DNA from 4 places in the Streptomyces sp. NPDC111802 genome. Region 1 is predicted to be linked to each of the others. Evidence: riboswitches for the same ligand, from Rfam matches in the RefSeq annotation. Region 1 holds a riboswitch; each other region holds the start of a gene.
What was found. A riboswitch is a leader RNA that binds a small molecule or an ion and turns the genes downstream of it on or off. The one in region 1 is predicted to bind cyclic di-AMP.
Positions count from the first base shown of each region.

Region 1 (4,131 bases):
ACATCACCGTTGTCTCCGGTGCCCGGACAGGGGTGAGCGGCCCGGCGATCAGCACCGGATGACCGCGTCCCTTTGCTGGCCGTTGGTGCGTGCCAGAGTCGGCAGGGGGCCTGATGACCGTCAGTCAGTCGGTGAGCAAGCCACCGTGCCAACGGTTGCCTCGCCGGTGATCCGGCTTTCCGGAAGGAACTTGATGTGCAGCGCGTTGAGGTCGATGCTGCCGTCATCGGCCGTCGGCAGCGTCGTCTCGTTGAAGACGGCATGCGCGAGGAGCTTGCCGTCCGATTTCCTCCGGATGGGATGCACGTAGTTGGCCGGGATGTAATCAGGCAAGCCCGAGATTCCCGACAGCCCGCTGATGGTCCAGTCGGCCAAGGTGCCGTGGGATGTGGCGATACAGGTCACTCTGAAGTCTCCGATCCTGATCGCGGGTCCACCCACCGAGCGCAGGCCGCTGAGCTCGAAGTTCTTGCCCACGGCTTCCGACTTCGTCGTCGTCTCGCCCGACGTCGGATCAACCGATGTGGTGCATTTGCTTTTCCCACCGCCGAACCTGATACCCGGCCCGGACATGGCTCCGACCACAGATGAGCGCGTCCTCGGGCCGTTGACATCGCAGCGAGCCAGCGAGGGGATGAACACGGAAGCTCGATCGCCGTTGACAATGTCGACCGATCCGAGCGACGCGGTCCCGGCGGGGTTCGCGGCGGAAGCGGGCGACACACTCAGTAATAGACAGGCGGCGGTCAGCAGTGCCGTGGGGCCCAGAGAGCGGGTGTGTGTGCCAGTACTTGTCATAAGGCGTCCTTGATCAGGGGCCGTCCCGCCCGGGACAGCGTTCGCGTGATCAACGACGTCCGCCTCTCGTGGTAACACCCTGTCTTGGTGGCCAGGCTGGAAAGACGGCATAAACCGGGCCCCGCGCGGGGAACGTCGCGGGGCCCGGCCGATCAATGGACAGACGTAAGGAGAGCGCAGTCAGCGAGACCAGATTTTGTCGGCCGTGGAAGCAACCGCTCGTGAGAATGCCTCGGGGGATGAGCGGGGAACGGCGATGGAGAGGGCTGATGGATCCGTCGCGGCACGTCGAATGGCGGCGGAAACCAAGACCAGGTTGTTCTGCACGGTGATCAGCCGTGCGCAGGCCTCTGGCTCAGTGGGGCGGTCCATGGGGGCTCCGTTTCTACCTCGGACGGAGAACTTCCGGGGATACCCTTAGGACCCGCGAACAGCCGAGTCCGCACGCACAAATGCGAAATTCTTCATGTGACACGGGTCACTCCCGTATCGCTTCGAACGATGCTTAAGCCGTCGACCGCTCATCCCAGTCACGGGCATAAATCGGTCGCAGCATCCTTCGAAGAGCCAGCGGACGACGTATCAAGCCGACACGTTTTGTTGAATGCGCCAATAACGCTCTGCGACGGCATTTTTCCGCCGTCCCGGACAAGACGTGAGAGATGACCAGTTTGAGGTCTGGGTCGGACCGAATCTCTCGTGCTGTGATGTGCCGCGCACGAGTCGAATACCTGTCCAACTGTCAAACAACGGAGGTCAGTTCATGCGACGCAGATCCACTGTCGTAGCGACAGTCGCGGCCGCGCTCATGGCAACAGGTATGGCGTCGGGAACCGCAATGGCGGATCAGAACAGCACGCCGGGTACCTGGTGCGGTTCAGGGTGGGCGTTCTCCATGCAATGGGGAGCCTCAGCCGGCCAGCCCTGCTGGACCCCCTCTCACGTCAAGGGTTGGGTTGAGGACCGTTGGAAGGATCACCATTGCGTGGTCATGCGCTTCGACTGGTACCGCAACGGATACTACGTCGACTCCAAGCTCACACCCCCCGTCTGTGACGGCGACTCCCGCAAGCAGTTCAACCTCAAATCGGCCGACCCGTACGCCAACTGGGTGAACTGGCAAATTCAGTACGTCTGATCACGGCCGGGATCTAGGGGCGAGGTCGTGAGTGAGTGGGTGACTGCGTGGACGCCACTCGCTCACGACCCTGACCCCTTGCAGCAGCCCGTTCAGCCCATTCAGCAGCTGAAAAGCAGCGCCGACACGAAACGTTTCGCGTCTCCCCTGGTCAGGCCACCGCTCTGAACGTCGGAATGTCGAGAATCAGCGCGAGTTCACGCACCACTTCGCGTCGAATGTCCATATGTTCAGCTGTGAGAGATAGCTCTCAGAGGCCTTGATCGTTTTTGGAATTCCCCGGATCACATGTCTACGGTCAGGACCGCTCGCCACCGCGGGCCCCGCCTGCCGCAACGCCGAATCCTGTCGGCGGTGGTGCGGGAACAGTCGACGCGTCAAGCGCCGTAGGCAGGAGCGGGGGACCCAAGGTAAGTGCCGCACCGGGCAGTTGACCGACGCGGCTTGGGGTGAATCCGTGCCTCGCTCGAAGCGAGTCATGGCAGGGCACTCAACCGGTCCGAACCCGACAGCTCACCTCGTAGGCGTCGGTGAGGAATTCATCCATGCAGTTATCTGGTACGCGCAAGCGCATTCGTCCATCCATGACCGCTCGCATCGTCGCCGTCGTCGGCGTCACCGGTGCCGCCGCCGTCGCCGCCCCGCTGATGGCGGCCGGCAGCGCCTCGGCCGCCACCGCCTCCGAGTGGGACACCGTGGCCCAGTGCGAGTCCGGCGGCAACTGGTCGATCAACACCGGCAACGGCTACTACGGCGGTCTGCAGTTCTCCGCCTCCACCTGGGCCGCGTACGGCGGCACGGCGTACGCCTCCACCGCCGACCAGGCCAGCAAGGCCCAGCAGATCGAGACAGCCGAGAAGGTCCTCGCAAGCCAGGGAAAGGGCGCCTGGCCGAACTGCGGCAAGGGCCTGTCGAAGGCCGCATACAGCGGCTCCTCGGACAGCGCTTCCCCTCAGCGCGATCAGAGCGCCACTACTCGCTCCACCGAGCAGCAGCACACGTCCCGCTCCGCCGAGCGCCAGGCCATCGACAAGAACAAGAGCGTCGCCGCCCCGACGGGTAAGGTCAACAAGGGTGACGGCGAGTACAAGGTCGTCAAGGGCGACACCCTCAGCAAGATCGCGGGGAAGCACGAGGTCAACGGTGGCTGGCAGAAGCTGTTCCAGCTGAACGGGGACATCGTCGAGGACGCCGACTTCATCTATCCGGGCCAGCAACTGCGCCTGAAATGACCGCAGGACCGAGCGGGACGTCCGAGCAGCGAGTCGTGCGCCGCTGAACTCAGCGACTCCCGCTACGAGCCCGAGTGCTGCACGGGCGCTATTGGATCACGATCAATAGACCAGGGCGAGAGCAGGGCCGTCCATACCGAGTGGGCGCTGCAAGGTCGTGTGCCGTTGAGGGCACCTCGCGTTGAGTGGAGGCAGCGGCCCGCTGCGTGGGGCGAGCGCTGCTGTGGGCGCGACCCACAGCACGCGTGGAACTCGGCCGCCGTTGCCAGCTGTTGCACAGTCAAGCGGACCGGGCGCCTGGTCGGCACGGCCCAGGCGGATGGCATCGCGGTCGCGTCGCCATCACCACCTGCGAGCCGCCATTCACGGTGGAGACGACCCACAGGGATGCTGTGCGAGAAGGTCGCGTCCCGAAGACCGAGAGCTGGAACTGGAGGTTTCCGCTCGGGTTGAACCGCCGTGGAGTGCCCAGGTGCAGACGACCGAGGCATTGCCCGTGGTGGATGCAGTGGCAGTGGCATCACCGCGCAGGTAGGGGAGAAGTCGGCCATGACTCCCCCCATGCCGTACAGCCCCACGGAGGCTTCGGCGCCAAACCGCCCCCGCCATCAGCTCTCACCGCATCACACACCAACCCACCAGATCGCGGCACCGACGGCCCTGAGACGCCTCGGGATGCGAAGGGATTCGCGATCCGCGCCTTTCAACGTACTTGTAAGCGCCGCAGTGCCTGCAAGTCTGAGAGGTCCACGAGACCGCTACCCCGTTCAATTCGCCGCAGCCGCTGCCGGGTGCCGACCAACGTTGATCGGCGCCAGAACTGCCCGCATTGCGACCCGGCCGCCCGTCGCAGCTACTGGTGTCATGCCTGCAGGGCGACAGTTGTGCCTTCGGGCTGGTTGTAGCGGGCCCAGATCTGGTTGAGCTCGTGTTGGTAGTAGAGCGCATGCAGGCCGGCGACGA
Region 1 covers NZ_JBVKCZ010000035.1:68,854-72,984, reverse strand. Annotated here, with positions in the region: partial or broken gene ACZ7NC_RS32175 (alkaline phosphatase family protein) at 1-62, shown strand, start outside; gene ACZ7NC_RS32170 (hypothetical protein) at 121-723, opposite strand; gene ACZ7NC_RS32165 (hypothetical protein) at 1,784-1,936, shown strand; cyclic di-AMP (ydaO/yuaA leader) riboswitch at 2,309-2,478, shown strand; gene ACZ7NC_RS32160 (transglycosylase family protein) at 2,482-3,168, shown strand; gene ACZ7NC_RS32155 (DUF4234 domain-containing protein) at 4,031-4,131, opposite strand, start outside.

Region 2 (4,131 bases), on a different contig from region 1:
GAGCGCACGAGTTCAGGCATCAGGACGCAGGATCCGTACTCGAAGCTGCTGGAGGAGCGGATCGTCTTTCTCGGCACACCGGTCGACGACACCTCGGCGAACGATGTGATGGCGCAGCTCATGTACCTGGAGCACAAGGGCCCCGACCAGGACATCTCGCTGTACATCAATTCGCCGGGCGGCTCGTTCAGCGCGATGTCGGCGATCTACGACACGATGCGGTACGTCGCCTGTGACATGGAGACGATCTGCCTGGGCCAGGCCGGCTCGGCCGCCGCCGTGCTGCTGGCCGCGGGCACGCCGGGCAAGCGGTTCGCGCTGCCGGGGGCCCGAGTGGTGATCCATCAGCCGGCGCTGCCCGAGCCGATCGAGGGTCAGGCGAGCGATCTGGCCATCCAGGCCGAGGAACTGACGCGCGTTCGGGCCCGCCTGGAGGAGACGCTCGCCGAGCACACCGGGCGCAGCCGCGCGCAGGTGGCCGAGGACATCGAGCGGGACAAGGTCCTGACCGCCGAAGAGGCGCTGGGGTACGGGCTGGTGGACCGCATCATCCCCAGCCGCAGGGCCACGCTCGCGCCGCCCACGGGGCGGTGACCGGCCGGTGCTGCCACCTGAGCTGCCGCCGCTGCCCGCGCTGACCCGCGCGGAGGGTGAGTTGATCGACCGTTACCTCGATGTGGTGGACCTGCTCGGCCGGATCAACCCGGCGCAGCACGGCGACACCTACCGCGGACTGCGTGCCGCCCAGGCGCTCGTGAGCAGGGCGGCCGAGCTGCGGGACGCGCTGGCGCTGATGCATCAGCGCGGTGAGACGGAGCTGCACGCGCCCACGCTGGCGCGTGCGTTGCGCGTGCTGGACGGAGAGCGCCGCACGGCTCGCGTCACGGTTCCGCCGTGCTCCGACAGTTGACGACGAGTACCGCCGGATTCCGGACTCCCCGCCCCCCCGACGAGGCGTCCGGAGCCGAGCCGAAACGGACCAAATGGCGTACCCCCTTTCGGCGTAGCGGGCTCTCCTTTTGCGCGGCCGTCAGGGTTGCGCAACGGGCATGACGCCAAGACGGAATTAGGCGTTCCATCCCTGGTCCGGGACTCCTCGGGCGCCTGGACACTCACTCGAACACAGGAGTACCCACCCGAACGGGTGAGTGGTGAGTAACCCCACAAATCCCCGATTCCGTTGGGTATTTCGCTCATCCGTGCGTCAAGATCCCTGACTGACGACAAGCCCCCGCCACAGCGGCGGGGCGGTCCGGGCGGACGCCGAGTCCTGCCGCCGCCCGGATGACCGGTCGACAGGAGTGGATCGGCAGGAGTGGAGGACCCGAGCAAGACGGGTCGCCGGAGCGGACGTTCGTTCGAACCGAGCAACCCTTGGGGTGAAGCCGCGGCAACGCGGCCGGGCAACTTCGCCAGCCCGAATCCGACAGGTCATCCTTCACAGGCGGCTGACGAAGGGTTGCGCATGACTGCGCTCAATCGTGTCCCGTCGCTCATGGTCCGCGCCGGTACGGCCTCGGCCCTCACCATCGCCGCAGTGGGCGGCTCGATAGTGGCACCCGGCTTCACCTCGGAGGCGGAGGCTGCCACGCCGGCGTCGAAGGCACTTCAGGTCGCGGCCTCCAAGAAGGGCTCCCCGTACAGGTGGGGCGCCACCGGGCCGCACCGGTTCGACTGCTCCGGGCTCACGCTGTTCTCGTACAAGAAGGCGGGCAAGAAGCTGCCCCGTACGGCAGCCCAGCAGTACAACAAGACGCGCCACATCTCCGCCAGGAGCCGCAAGGCCGGGGACCTGGTGTTCTTCCACTCGGGGTCGAACGTCTACCACGTCGGCATCTACGCCGGGAAGGGAAAGATCTGGCACTCCCCGAAGACCGGGGACGTCGTGAAGCTGCAGAAGATCTGGACCAGAAGCGTCTGGTACGGCCGGGTCAAGTGACCTTCCCGGGGGCGGTGGCGGCGATCTGATGCGCCGTCACCGGCCCCGGGGTCTCAGAGGGCCGACAGCGGCGTGGCGAGGAGCGCCACGCCGAAGGCGGTCAGTGCGGCGCCGGTGACGAGCGTGACCGCCCGGGCGGCGCGCGGCCGGCGCAGCCATCTGCCGAGCCGGTCCACCAGCAGGGCGACGACCTGGAACCACACCAGCGCGATGGCGAGCACGATCAGGGCGAGCAGCAGCGTCCTGGGCAGTGCCGGAGAGCCCGCGGGCACGAACTGCGGCAGCACGCTGAGGAAGGTCAGGGACGCCTTCGGGTTGAGGGCGTTGGTGACGAAGCCCTGCCGCAGGGGCCGCGCGGTGAAGTCCTCGCGCTCGTCCGCCACTTCGGTGTGACGGTGGCGCAGCGTCTGGACGCCCAGGTACAGCACATAGCCGCCGCCGACCACTTGGAGGGCCCGGAACAGCGCCGGTACGGCGGCCAGCACCGCGGCCACTCCCACCACGGCCAGCGTCACATGGACCAGCAGCCCGGCCCCGATCCCGAGCGCGCAGGCGATGCCGGCCCGACGGGAGACCAGGGCGTTGCGTACGACGACGGTGAAATCGGCCCCGGGCATGGCGACCAGGCCGGCGGAGACCCCGGTGAAGGCGATGAGCTGAGCGTCCATGGGGTCCAGACTGCCGCGCGGATGCCTTCAGCAGGTATTTCGAATATCCTGGGAAGCCCTAAAGCATCGCTTAAGGCACATGGTTCAGGCGGATGCTTCAGGCGGATGATTCAGGCAGATCGGGGACCGCATGTACGACCCGACCCGGCTCGCCGCACTGGTGGCGGTCGCGGAGGCGGGTTCCATCACCCGGGCGGCGGAGCGGATCGGCTACACCACGCCGGCGCTCTCCCAGCAGCTGGCCAAGCTGGAGCGCGAGGCGGGCACCGCCCTGCTGGTACGGCACCACCGCGGGGCGCGACTGACGGGTGCGGGCGAACTGCTGGTGGCGCGGGCGCGGCGGGTGCTGGACGAGCTCGACCGGGCCCGGCACGAACTGGCCCGGCTGACCGGGCTGACGGGCGGCACGCTGCGGCTCGGCACCTTCCAGACCGCGGGCATCCATCTGCTGCCGCCGGCGCTCAGCGCCTTTCGCCGGGCCCATCCGGACGTGGAGCTGACGGTCGCCGACTACGAGCCCTCGGCCGGTGTCGCCGCGGTGGCGGCGGGCGAGGTCGACCTGGCGCTGACACACGCCTATGAGCCGGGGGAACCGATGCCGCTGCCCGCGTCCGTCGGCATCGAGCCGATCCTGGTCGAGGAACTGGTCCTGGTGTCCGCTCCGGGTCATGTCCTCACCAGTGGCGCCGCACGGCTTCCGCTGGGCGAGCTCGCCGGGCAGCCCCTGATCAGCATGGCACCGGACGCTCCTGCCCGGCGGGGCGTGGAGGCGGCGCTGACCCGTGCCGGGGCGACCGCGTCGGTGCTGGTCCCGACGCCGGGGTATCTGCTGGTCTGCGCGCTGGCGAGTGCGGGACTCGGGGTCGCGGTGGTGCCGGAGATGGTGGCGCGCACGTCGGTCACTCCGGTCGGGGTGCGCGCGCTGGAAGGCGGGCGGTTGCGCCGTACGGTCTCGGTCGCCTTCCGTAGCGGGGAGGCGGCACCCGCCGTGGACGCCTTCCGGGCCCTGCTGCGCGGCACGTTCGGCCGGTCCTCCGGGCAGCCGCAGCAGGCCTGAGGGGTTACGGCTCCTGCGGTCCCGCGGCGCCGACCGGTGCGGCGGGCACCGTCCAGGGAAGTTCGATGGAGACGGTCTTGCCGCCCTCGCGGGTCGGGCGCACTCTCATCTTGCCGCCGCACTCCGCGGTCAGCCAGCGGATGATCACCATGCCCCGTCCGTTGTCCTGCTGCACGGCGGCCGGTAGCCGCTTGGGGAAGCGCGGATGGCTGTCGGTGACGCCGATGCGCAGGTGTTCGTCACGGTCGAGCACGAGGTCCACCGTGAAGGTGGGTGACTGTCCGAGGGTGTGCTGTACGGCGTTGGTGGTGAGTTCGGAGACGATCAGGCGGATGGTGTCGGCCACTTCCGTATCCGGTGGCAGACCCCATTCCGCGAGGGTGGTGAGCACATAGCCCCGGGCCGCGGAGACCGAGGCGGGATCGCTCGGCAGAGTGACGGATGCTTCCAGGTGATCTGCCATGGCG
Region 2 covers NZ_JBVKCZ010000002.1:214,319-218,449, forward strand. Annotated here, with positions in the region: gene ACZ7NC_RS02630 (ATP-dependent Clp protease proteolytic subunit) at 1-594, shown strand, start outside; gene ACZ7NC_RS02635 (hypothetical protein) at 602-910, shown strand; cyclic di-AMP (ydaO/yuaA leader) riboswitch at 1,330-1,462, shown strand; gene ACZ7NC_RS02640 (C40 family peptidase) at 1,466-1,939, shown strand; gene ACZ7NC_RS02645 (LysE family translocator) at 1,993-2,607, opposite strand; gene ACZ7NC_RS02650 (LysR family transcriptional regulator) at 2,738-3,664, shown strand; gene ACZ7NC_RS02655 (ATP-binding protein) at 3,669-4,127, opposite strand.
Region 2: linked by a shared signal. The riboswitch ahead of ACZ7NC_RS02640 (C40 family peptidase) and the one ahead of ACZ7NC_RS32160 (transglycosylase family protein) in region 1 are both predicted to bind cyclic di-AMP.

Region 3 (4,131 bases), on a different contig from region 1:
AGACAACCGTCAACCTCATCGGCAACGGCACCTACGCCCTGCTCACCCACCCCGAGCAGCGCGCCCGCCTCCAGTCCTCCCTGGCCGACCGCGACACCGCCCTGCTCGAAACCGGCGTCGAGGAACTCCTGCGCTACGACGGCCCCGTCGAGCTCGCCACCTGGCGCTTCGCCACCGAGCCGCTCACCATCGGCGGACAGCACATCGCCCCCGGCGACCCCGTCCTCGTCGTCCTGGCCGCCGCCGACCGCGACCCGGAGCGGTTCGGCGACCCGGACGTCCTGGACCTCGGCCGCCGTGACAACCAGCACCTCGGTTACGGCCACGGCATCCACTACTGCCTCGGCGCCCCGCTCGCCCGCCTGGAGGGCCAGACCGCCCTGGCCACGCTCCTCACCCGACTCCCGGACCTCCGACTCGCGGTGGATCCGGGGGAGTTGAGATGGCGCGGTGGACTGATCATGCGCGGACTGCGCACCCTTCCGGTGGAGTTCAGCCCAGTTGGGTGATTCTGTCCGCCCCGGCAAACGTGATACGCGCTCAAGTCTGTGATCTTCACGTGATCTACGCGGCATTAACTTGTGACAAGTGATCGTCTGCCTATACGTTCACGGATCAACGAGGCGCCCAGGTTTCACGCGCCACAGTCACTGCTGTCTCGTGAAAGGCACCCGCATGCTCTCCGGGAACGGTCGTCACCGTCGCCCCCGTCAGGCTCCGGCTCTCCTTGTCGCGGCCGGGGTGACCGGCTCCGCCATCGCCATCCCGCTCCTCGGCGCCACCGGCGCGAGCGCGGCCGACGGCAATGTGTGGGACAAGGTGGCCGACTGTGAGAGTGGCGGCTCCTGGAGCGCCGACACCGGCAACGGGCGTTATGGCGGACTCCAGTTGACCCAGGCCGACTGGGAGAAGTACGGCGGTCTCGACTACGCCTCCACTCCCGATCTGGCCAGCCGCTCCCAGCAGATCGCCGTGGCGCAGGACGTCCTGGCGGCCCGGGGAACCAGTCCCTGGGGCACCTGCGCGGTGCTCAACGGACTCACCAAGGCGTCCGGCTCGGTCGACCTCGACACCGGGGTGGAGGAGGACTCACCCTCCGAGGTGTCCGGATCCTCCGGTTTGCTCGATTCACCCAAGTCGTCCGGCTCGTCCGGCTCATCGAGTTCGTCTGACTCATCGAGCGAATCCGACTCCTCCGGTGCGTCGACCCCGTCCGACGATGCCTCGAACCTGCTGAGCGGCTCCTCCGGCGCTTCGTCCGAATCACCCGATAATTCATCATCCTCGCCCTCGTCGTCCTCTTCAGTCGACAAGTCCGCGAAGTCCGATACGTCACCCGACTCAAGGACTCCACAGTCGCCGGACAGCTCTCCCATAGAGACCCCCAAGGGTGACAATCAGGACAACTCGGAGCAGGATGCGGGCTCCTGGAGTCTCGTCGACACCGGGTCGATCGACGACGCGACGGCCGGCTCCGGGCGTCATCGCGGTCCCAGTGCCGACGAGGACGATGCCGTCGACAGTGCCGTCAAGTCCTCCGGTCGCCACGCCTCGTACAGCGTCCGCCCCGGCGACACTCTCGCCTCCATCGCCGACTCCCTTGAGCTTCAGGGCGGGTGGCGCGCGCTGTACAACGCGAACAAGAAGGCCATCGGCGCCGACGCGAACCACATCTTCGCCGGTCAGACCCTGGACGTCCCTGTCGAATAACGGTCGAACAGGGCGAAAAACAGCGGGAGTTCGCGTCATGTTTCGCCCTGGAATGTCCGCTTTAAAGGTAGTGAGAGATAGATCTCAGATGCCCTGATCGTCTTTGTAATTCCGCGAATCGCGTGTCTACGGTCATGACCGCTCGCCACCAGAGCGAGCCCCGACAGCCGTCACGCCGAATCCTGCCGGCGGCCGTACGGGAACAGTCGTCGCGTCAAGCGCCGTAGGCAGGAGCGGGGGACCCAAGGTAAGCGCCGGGTCCGGCAGTTGAGGCCCTTCGGGGCCGCACGGCCGGAGTTCGGCTTGGGGTTAAGTCGCGCACCAGCGTCAGCGGTGCGCGGCCGGGCAACTCAACCGGCCCGAACCCGACAGCTCACCTCGTAGGCGTCGGTGAGGGGATCCTTCCATGCTGTTTTCCAGCAAGGGCAAGCACCGCCGTCCGTCCAAGGCCGCTCGCGCCATCGCCGTCGTCGGCGTCACCGGCGCCGCCGCCGTCGCCGCCCCGCTGATGGCGGCCGGCAGTGCCTCGGCCGCCACCGCCTCCGAGTGGGACACCGTCGCCCAGTGCGAGTCCGGCGGCAACTGGTCGATCAACACCGGCAACGGCTACTACGGCGGTCTGCAGTTCTCCGCCTCCACCTGGGCCGCGTACGGCGGCACGGCGTACGCCTCCACCGCCGACCAGGCCAGCAAGGCCCAGCAGATCGAGATAGCCGAGAAGGTCCTCGCGGCCCAGGGCAAGGGCGCCTGGCCGAACTGCGGCACCGGCCTGTCGAGCGCCGCCTACAACGGCTCCTCCGCCGGCTCCTCGCAGAGCGGCGAGACCACCACTCGCTCCAGCGAGCAGCAGTCGGCCTCCCGCTCCACCGACCGCCCGGCCGCCAAGAAGAGCACCAAGACCGTCACCACCCCGACCGGCAAGAAGGTCAAGAAGGGCGACGGCGAGTACAAGGTCGTCAAGGGTGACACCCTCAGCTCGATCGCCGCGGACCACGACGTCAAGGGCGGCTGGGAGAAGCTCTTCCAGCTGAACAAGGGCATCGTCGAGGACGCGAACCTGATCTACCCGGGTCAGCAGCTGCACCTGAAGTAAGCCGGCGCGGCGGGCCGCGAACCGGCGGCCCGCGGCATCACGCGGCCGACAGTTGAACCACAGCGCCTTCACATCCGTGGACCTCATAGTGAAGGCGTCGTGAGGGCCACCCCCGTCCCCACGAACTCCCCGCCTCGGTGCGTTTTCCCCCGTACGCACCGGGGCGGGGCTCTTTCTTGTGCGGGCTTGCACGCGGGTTCTTCTGCGGGCCCGCACGCGGACCATTTTTGTTCCGTTCGGAAACAATTTACTCTCGGTTCTGTCCACGGGGCGGTCGACCGCTGGCCGAACGCCCGGAGCCGGTTAGGCTCGTCTCGCAGTACCCACCGCGGTCTGCGTACCCGCGTCACATCCGAAGAAGGAGATGCTCGTGCCGTCCATCGACGTCGTCGTAGCCCGGGAAATCCTGGACTCCCGAGGCAACCCCACGGTCGAGGTCGAGGTCGGCCTCGACGACGGCAGCACGGGTCGTGCCGCCGTCCCGTCCGGCGCCTCGACCGGTGCCTTCGAGGCCATCGAGCTCCGTGACGGTGACCCCAACCGCTACCAGGGCAAGGGTGTCGAGAAGGCCGTCCTCGCCGTCATCGAGCAGATCGGCCCGGAGCTCGTCGGCTACGACGCCACCGAGCAGCGCCTGATCGACCAGGCGATGTTCGACCTGGACGCCACCGACAACAAGGGCTCGCTCGGCGCCAACGCCATCCTCGGCGTCTCGCTCGCCGTCGCGCACGCCGCCTCCGAGGCGTCCGACCTCCCGCTCTTCCGCTACCTGGGCGGCCCGAACGCGCACCTGCTGCCGGTGCCGATGATGAACATCCTGAACGGCGGCTCGCACGCCGACTCCAACGTGGACATCCAGGAGTTCATGATCGCCCCGATCGGCGCGGAGTCCTTCTCCGAGGCCCTGCGCTGGGGCACCGAGGTCTACCACACCCTCAAGAAGGTCCTGAAGGGCCGCGGCCTGTCCACCGGCCTCGGCGACGAGGGCGGCTTCGCCCCGAACCTCGGCTCCAACCGCGAGGCCCTCGACCTCATCCTCGAGGCCATCAAGGAAGCCGGCTACGCCCCCGGCGAGCAGATCGCCCTCGCGCTCGACGTCGCCGCCTCCGAGTTCTACAAGGACGGCAAGTACCTCTTCGAGGGCAAGGAGCGCTCCGCCGCCGAGATGACGGAGTACTACGAGGAGCTCGTGGCGGCCTACCCGCTCGTCTCCATCGAGGACCCGCTGTTCGAGGACGACTGGGCCGGCTGGAAGGTCCTCACCGACAAGCTCGGCGACAAGGTCCAGATCGTCGGCGACGACCTGTTCGTCACCAACCCGGAGCGCC
Region 3 covers NZ_JBVKCZ010000004.1:103,957-108,087, reverse strand. Annotated here, with positions in the region: gene ACZ7NC_RS05330 (cytochrome P450 family protein) at 1-509, shown strand, start outside; gene ACZ7NC_RS05325 (transglycosylase family protein) at 676-1,710, shown strand; cyclic di-AMP (ydaO/yuaA leader) riboswitch at 1,920-2,112, shown strand; gene ACZ7NC_RS05320 (transglycosylase family protein) at 2,117-2,803, shown strand; gene eno (phosphopyruvate hydratase) at 3,168-4,131, shown strand, end outside.
Region 3: linked by a shared signal. The riboswitch ahead of ACZ7NC_RS05320 (transglycosylase family protein) and the one ahead of ACZ7NC_RS32160 (transglycosylase family protein) in region 1 are both predicted to bind cyclic di-AMP.

Region 4 (4,131 bases), on a different contig from region 1:
GGAGGCAGAAGCGGAACCGGAACAGGTGTCAACACATGTGAACGCGGCAGCCGTCCGGTTCAGGTCGAGTCGATGGGGCTTCCTGTCCGTATTCTCTGATCATGGCCGCACCCATCGCATATTCACTCATCGCCACTGACCTGGACGGGACGCTGCTCCGAGGTGACGACACGCTCTCCGATCGGACCCTCGCAGCGCTCGCGCGGGTGGCGGCGGCCGGTGCCCAGCACCTCGTCGTGACGGGACGGCCGGCGCCCAGAGTGCGGCCGCTGCTCGACGACCTGGGCAGCAGGGGGCTCGCGGTGTGCGGACAGGGCGCGCAGTTGTACGACGCCGGCGCGGATCGTCTGCTGTGGTCCGTCACGTTGGACCGGGAGCTGGCGGAGACCGCGCTCGGCAAGATCGAGGCCGAGGCGGGGCAGGTGTACGCGGCCGTCGACCAGGACGGCGTGGACGGGCTCACGCTCATCGAGCCCGGGTATCTGATGCCGCACCCCACCCTGCCCGCCGTACGCGTCCGCCGCCGTGACGACCTGTGGTGCGAGCCGATCAGCAAGGTGCTGTTGCGCCATCCCAGCCTGTCGGACGACGAGTTGGCGACGACGGCGCGTTCGGTGGTCGGCTCCCTCGCGACGGTCACCATGTCGGGGCCCGGCACCGTCGAACTCCAGCCATGCGGCATCACCAAGGCGACGGGTCTCGCGCTGGCCGCCGAGCATCTCGGGCTCGGTCCGCGCGAGACCATCGCCTTCGGGGACATGCCCAACGACATCCCCATGTTCGACTGGGCCGCCCGGGGCGTCGCGATGGCCAACGCGCATCCCGAACTCAAGGCCGTCGCCGACGAGATCACCCTCTCGAACGAGGACGACGGCATCGCCGTCGTCCTTGAGAGGCTGTTCGCGGGGAGTCTGGCGCATATCGCTCAATAAGGGAGGATATGCGCCAGCGGCCTGGCCCGGTTACTTCTCCTAGTAGGGCCCGTTCACGTTGTCGATCGAGCCGTAGCGCGCGGCCGCGTAGTTGCACGCGGCCACGATGTTCGCGACCGGGTCGAAGGGGTCGTACACCGTCCCCGGGACGTGGTAGCTCGCGAAGGTGGGGTCGATGACTTGGAGAAGGCCCTTGGACGGGGTGCCGGCGGCGGCGTTGGAGTCCCAGTTGTTCATGGCCAGCGGGTTGCCGGACGACTCGCGCAGGATGTTGCGGTGAATGCCCTCGTAAGAACCCGGAATTCCGTTTTGGGACATGATGTCCAGCGCGTTGCGGATCCAGCCGTCGAGGTTGTTCGGGTACGTCTTCACCGAGGACTGCGTGGCCTGGGCGACGGAGGACTTCTTGGCGGGCGCGGACGCCTTGTCGGCCGTCGTGCTCGGCGCGGCAGCCTTCTTCGTCGCCCGGACCTTCAGGTCGAGGCCCGGGTGGATCAGGCGGGGGTTGTCGCCGATGGCCTCGCGGTTGTCCTTGTAGAGCTGCTTCCAGCCGCCCTGGGCGTCGTAGCGGTCCGCGATGCCGTAGAGCGAGTCGCCCTTCTTCGTGGTGTAGGTGAGGGACCCGACCTTCGCCGCTGCGGGCTCCGCGGCGCTCGCGGTGGTCGCGCTCAGGAGGGGAAGGGCGAGGGCCGCGGTGCCGGTTCCGGCGACGACGACACGGCGGGTGAGCGGGTTGGTGCGGGGGCGGCGGTGCTTGCCTCGGGGCATGGCGCTGTTCCTCTCCGGCGCCTGCGAGGTGAGCTGTCGGGTTCGGGCGGGAGATGCCCGGCCGCGCCGCCGGGTGGCGGTGCGACTTCACCCCTAGCCGTTCCGACGCGCCATCGAGGCGTCCGGTCCGGCGACTTACCTGGGTCCCCCGCTCCTGCCGCGCGTGTGTGTGAGTTACGTCGGGGATGACTCGGGCGGCGGCAGGATTCGGCGTCCGCCCGACGAGCGGGAACGTATGCGAGAGCACATGCCCGGAACAAGTGCCGTGGTCACCTGACGTGCCGGTTGACCATGGTCTGGGGTGAATGGGGCGCTTGATCCTTTGCGGTTGCCAAGCCTCAACTTACCTTCGGTGCAAGGAGGGAAGGGGGTGGGTGCGCTCGGGTCTCCGGGTGGGTCCGCGTGACCCAATTCACTGGCAGCGCAAGAGCGGCAAATCGGGCAATGGCTCCAACTCGCCTTTAATCGGCTGTTCGTGGAGTCCGTTTTTCCCGTGTCTGATGGAAAAGCACCTCTTCGCCCTTCGTGCAGATGATCTCGTTGGGGGGCACGAAGTACGGGGAGGAGACCGTGAGGCGGATGCGGTGGCCGGGTGGGAAGGCGTATCCGATGCCGTTCAGCTCGAAGGTCACGTCACCTCCGACGTCAGCCGCAGCCGCACCTTCGGCTGCCCCAACGCCCAGGACTCGTCGCCCACTTCGAGCTCGGGGTACGCCGACCGCGCGTGCATGTCGACCGCCAGGAATGGAACCCCCCATGTAGTGCACGTCGTTGTCATAGCGGTCGTCCGTGGAGCAGACCGTGACGATCGCCTTGAGCGGTTCGGGCGCGAGGGCCGCGATCTGGAGGGAGTTGAAGCCCCGGGAGATGCCGAACATCCCGGCCTTGCCGTCGCATCAGGGTTGGGTCACCGGCCAGTTGACGACCTCGGCCCCGTTGGCCAGTTCCGTCGCCGGGTACTCGTCCGTGCGAGGAGTGCCGGTACGGGCTCGTCCGTCACCGGGCGCCACGCGCGCGTAGGGCTGTGTTCCGTCCGGGAGCGGGATGCGCAGGTCGTGATGAGTCGTCTGGTAGGGGAAGGACGTACGGATGTGCATGAGCGGGATCCCCGTCTGGTCGGTGGACCGGGTGCATCGTGCGGCGCAGCCGGCGCGCGGCGAGCGGGGCGAAGCTTGGTCGTGGCCGGCATGCCGGGGGTCTCCACGGACATGGGGTGGTCGTCGGAGGAGTAGGCGACCGGCGCGAAATCGGCGGCGTGCTTCCGTCCGGCCAGGTGACGGTGGCCGGCCATGGTGGCGACGCTGGGCTTCAGCAGCCCCGTGCGCGTGCTGATCAGGCCGAGGCCCACCCAGGTCGGTACCGCCATGGCGTAGTGGCCGTAGATGATCATGATGCCGCCCCATCGGTCTCCCTCGCCGACGGCCGGCTCGCCGACCGCGTCCTCGGTTCGGGCCGCGTGGTGCAGATGGGCGACGGTGCCGTAGGCGGCGGAGACGGAGGCGGTGGTTCCGGCCGACATGCCCATATCGCCGGGGGCGACCGTGTCGGCGAACTACAGGACGAGGATGGCCTGTATGCCGAGGAACAAGACGCGTTCCCAGGCCTTGAGCACGGAGGCGTTCCAGGGGTCGATGCAGGCTTCGGTTCGGGATACGAGCCGGTACTTCCCTATAAGTCGATCGATATCCGGCCTTATCACGTGATCAAAAACATACCGCTCGTGATCCGATACCGCCCGTGGTGGACGGGTGGGCGGCATCGGTGATCGAAACGTGACCGGATACGCTGACTTGAGTGATGGCAGCGACCTATCGACAAACCGTGTAACCGCCAGTAGACACCAGCAGACAGGAGACCCCTCGTGACCGTCGTCGGGCCGTTCGGGCTGAGCGTGCGGGACCAGGCTCTGGAAGCCGATGTCCAGGCCGGAATGGCGGCTGTCGAGGAGGGATTGCTCGAAGCCACCAAGAGTGAGGTCCCCTTCATCACCGAGGCCGCCCAGCATCTGGTGCGGGCCGGTGGAAAGCGGTTCCGGCCGCTGCTCGTGATGCTCACTGCCCAGTTCGGGGATCCGTACGCGCCGGGGATTGTCCCGTCGGCCGTCGTGGTCGAGCTCACCCATCTGGCGACGCTGTACCACGACGACGTGATGGACGAGGCGGCGGTACGGCGCGGTGTCGACAGCGCGAACGCCCGCTGGGGGAACTCGGTTGCCGTACTGACCGGGGACTTCTTGTTCGCCCGTGCCTCGCACATACTGGCCGACCTCGGGCCCGAGGCGGTGCGGGTGCAGGCCGAGGCGTTCGAGCGGCTGGTCACCGGGCAGATCCTGGAGACGGCAGGGCCGCAGGACGGGCGGGATCCGATCGAGCACTACCTGGATGTGCTGAGCGGGAAGACCGGGTCGCTGGTGGCCGTGTCGTGCCGGTTC
Region 4 covers NZ_JBVKCZ010000023.1:37,757-41,887, reverse strand. Annotated here, with positions in the region: gene ACZ7NC_RS24795 (HAD family hydrolase) at 102-932, shown strand; gene ACZ7NC_RS24790 (transglycosylase SLT domain-containing protein) at 972-1,700, opposite strand; cyclic di-AMP (ydaO/yuaA leader) riboswitch at 1,706-1,880, opposite strand; partial or broken gene ACZ7NC_RS24785 (hypothetical protein) at 2,162-2,323, opposite strand; partial or broken gene ACZ7NC_RS24780 (CocE/NonD family hydrolase) at 2,413-2,797, opposite strand; partial or broken gene ACZ7NC_RS24775 (peptide MFS transporter) at 2,983-3,315, opposite strand; gene ACZ7NC_RS24770 (polyprenyl synthetase family protein) at 3,562-4,131, shown strand, end outside.
Region 4: linked by a shared signal. The riboswitch ahead of ACZ7NC_RS24790 (transglycosylase SLT domain-containing protein) and the one ahead of ACZ7NC_RS32160 (transglycosylase family protein) in region 1 are both predicted to bind cyclic di-AMP.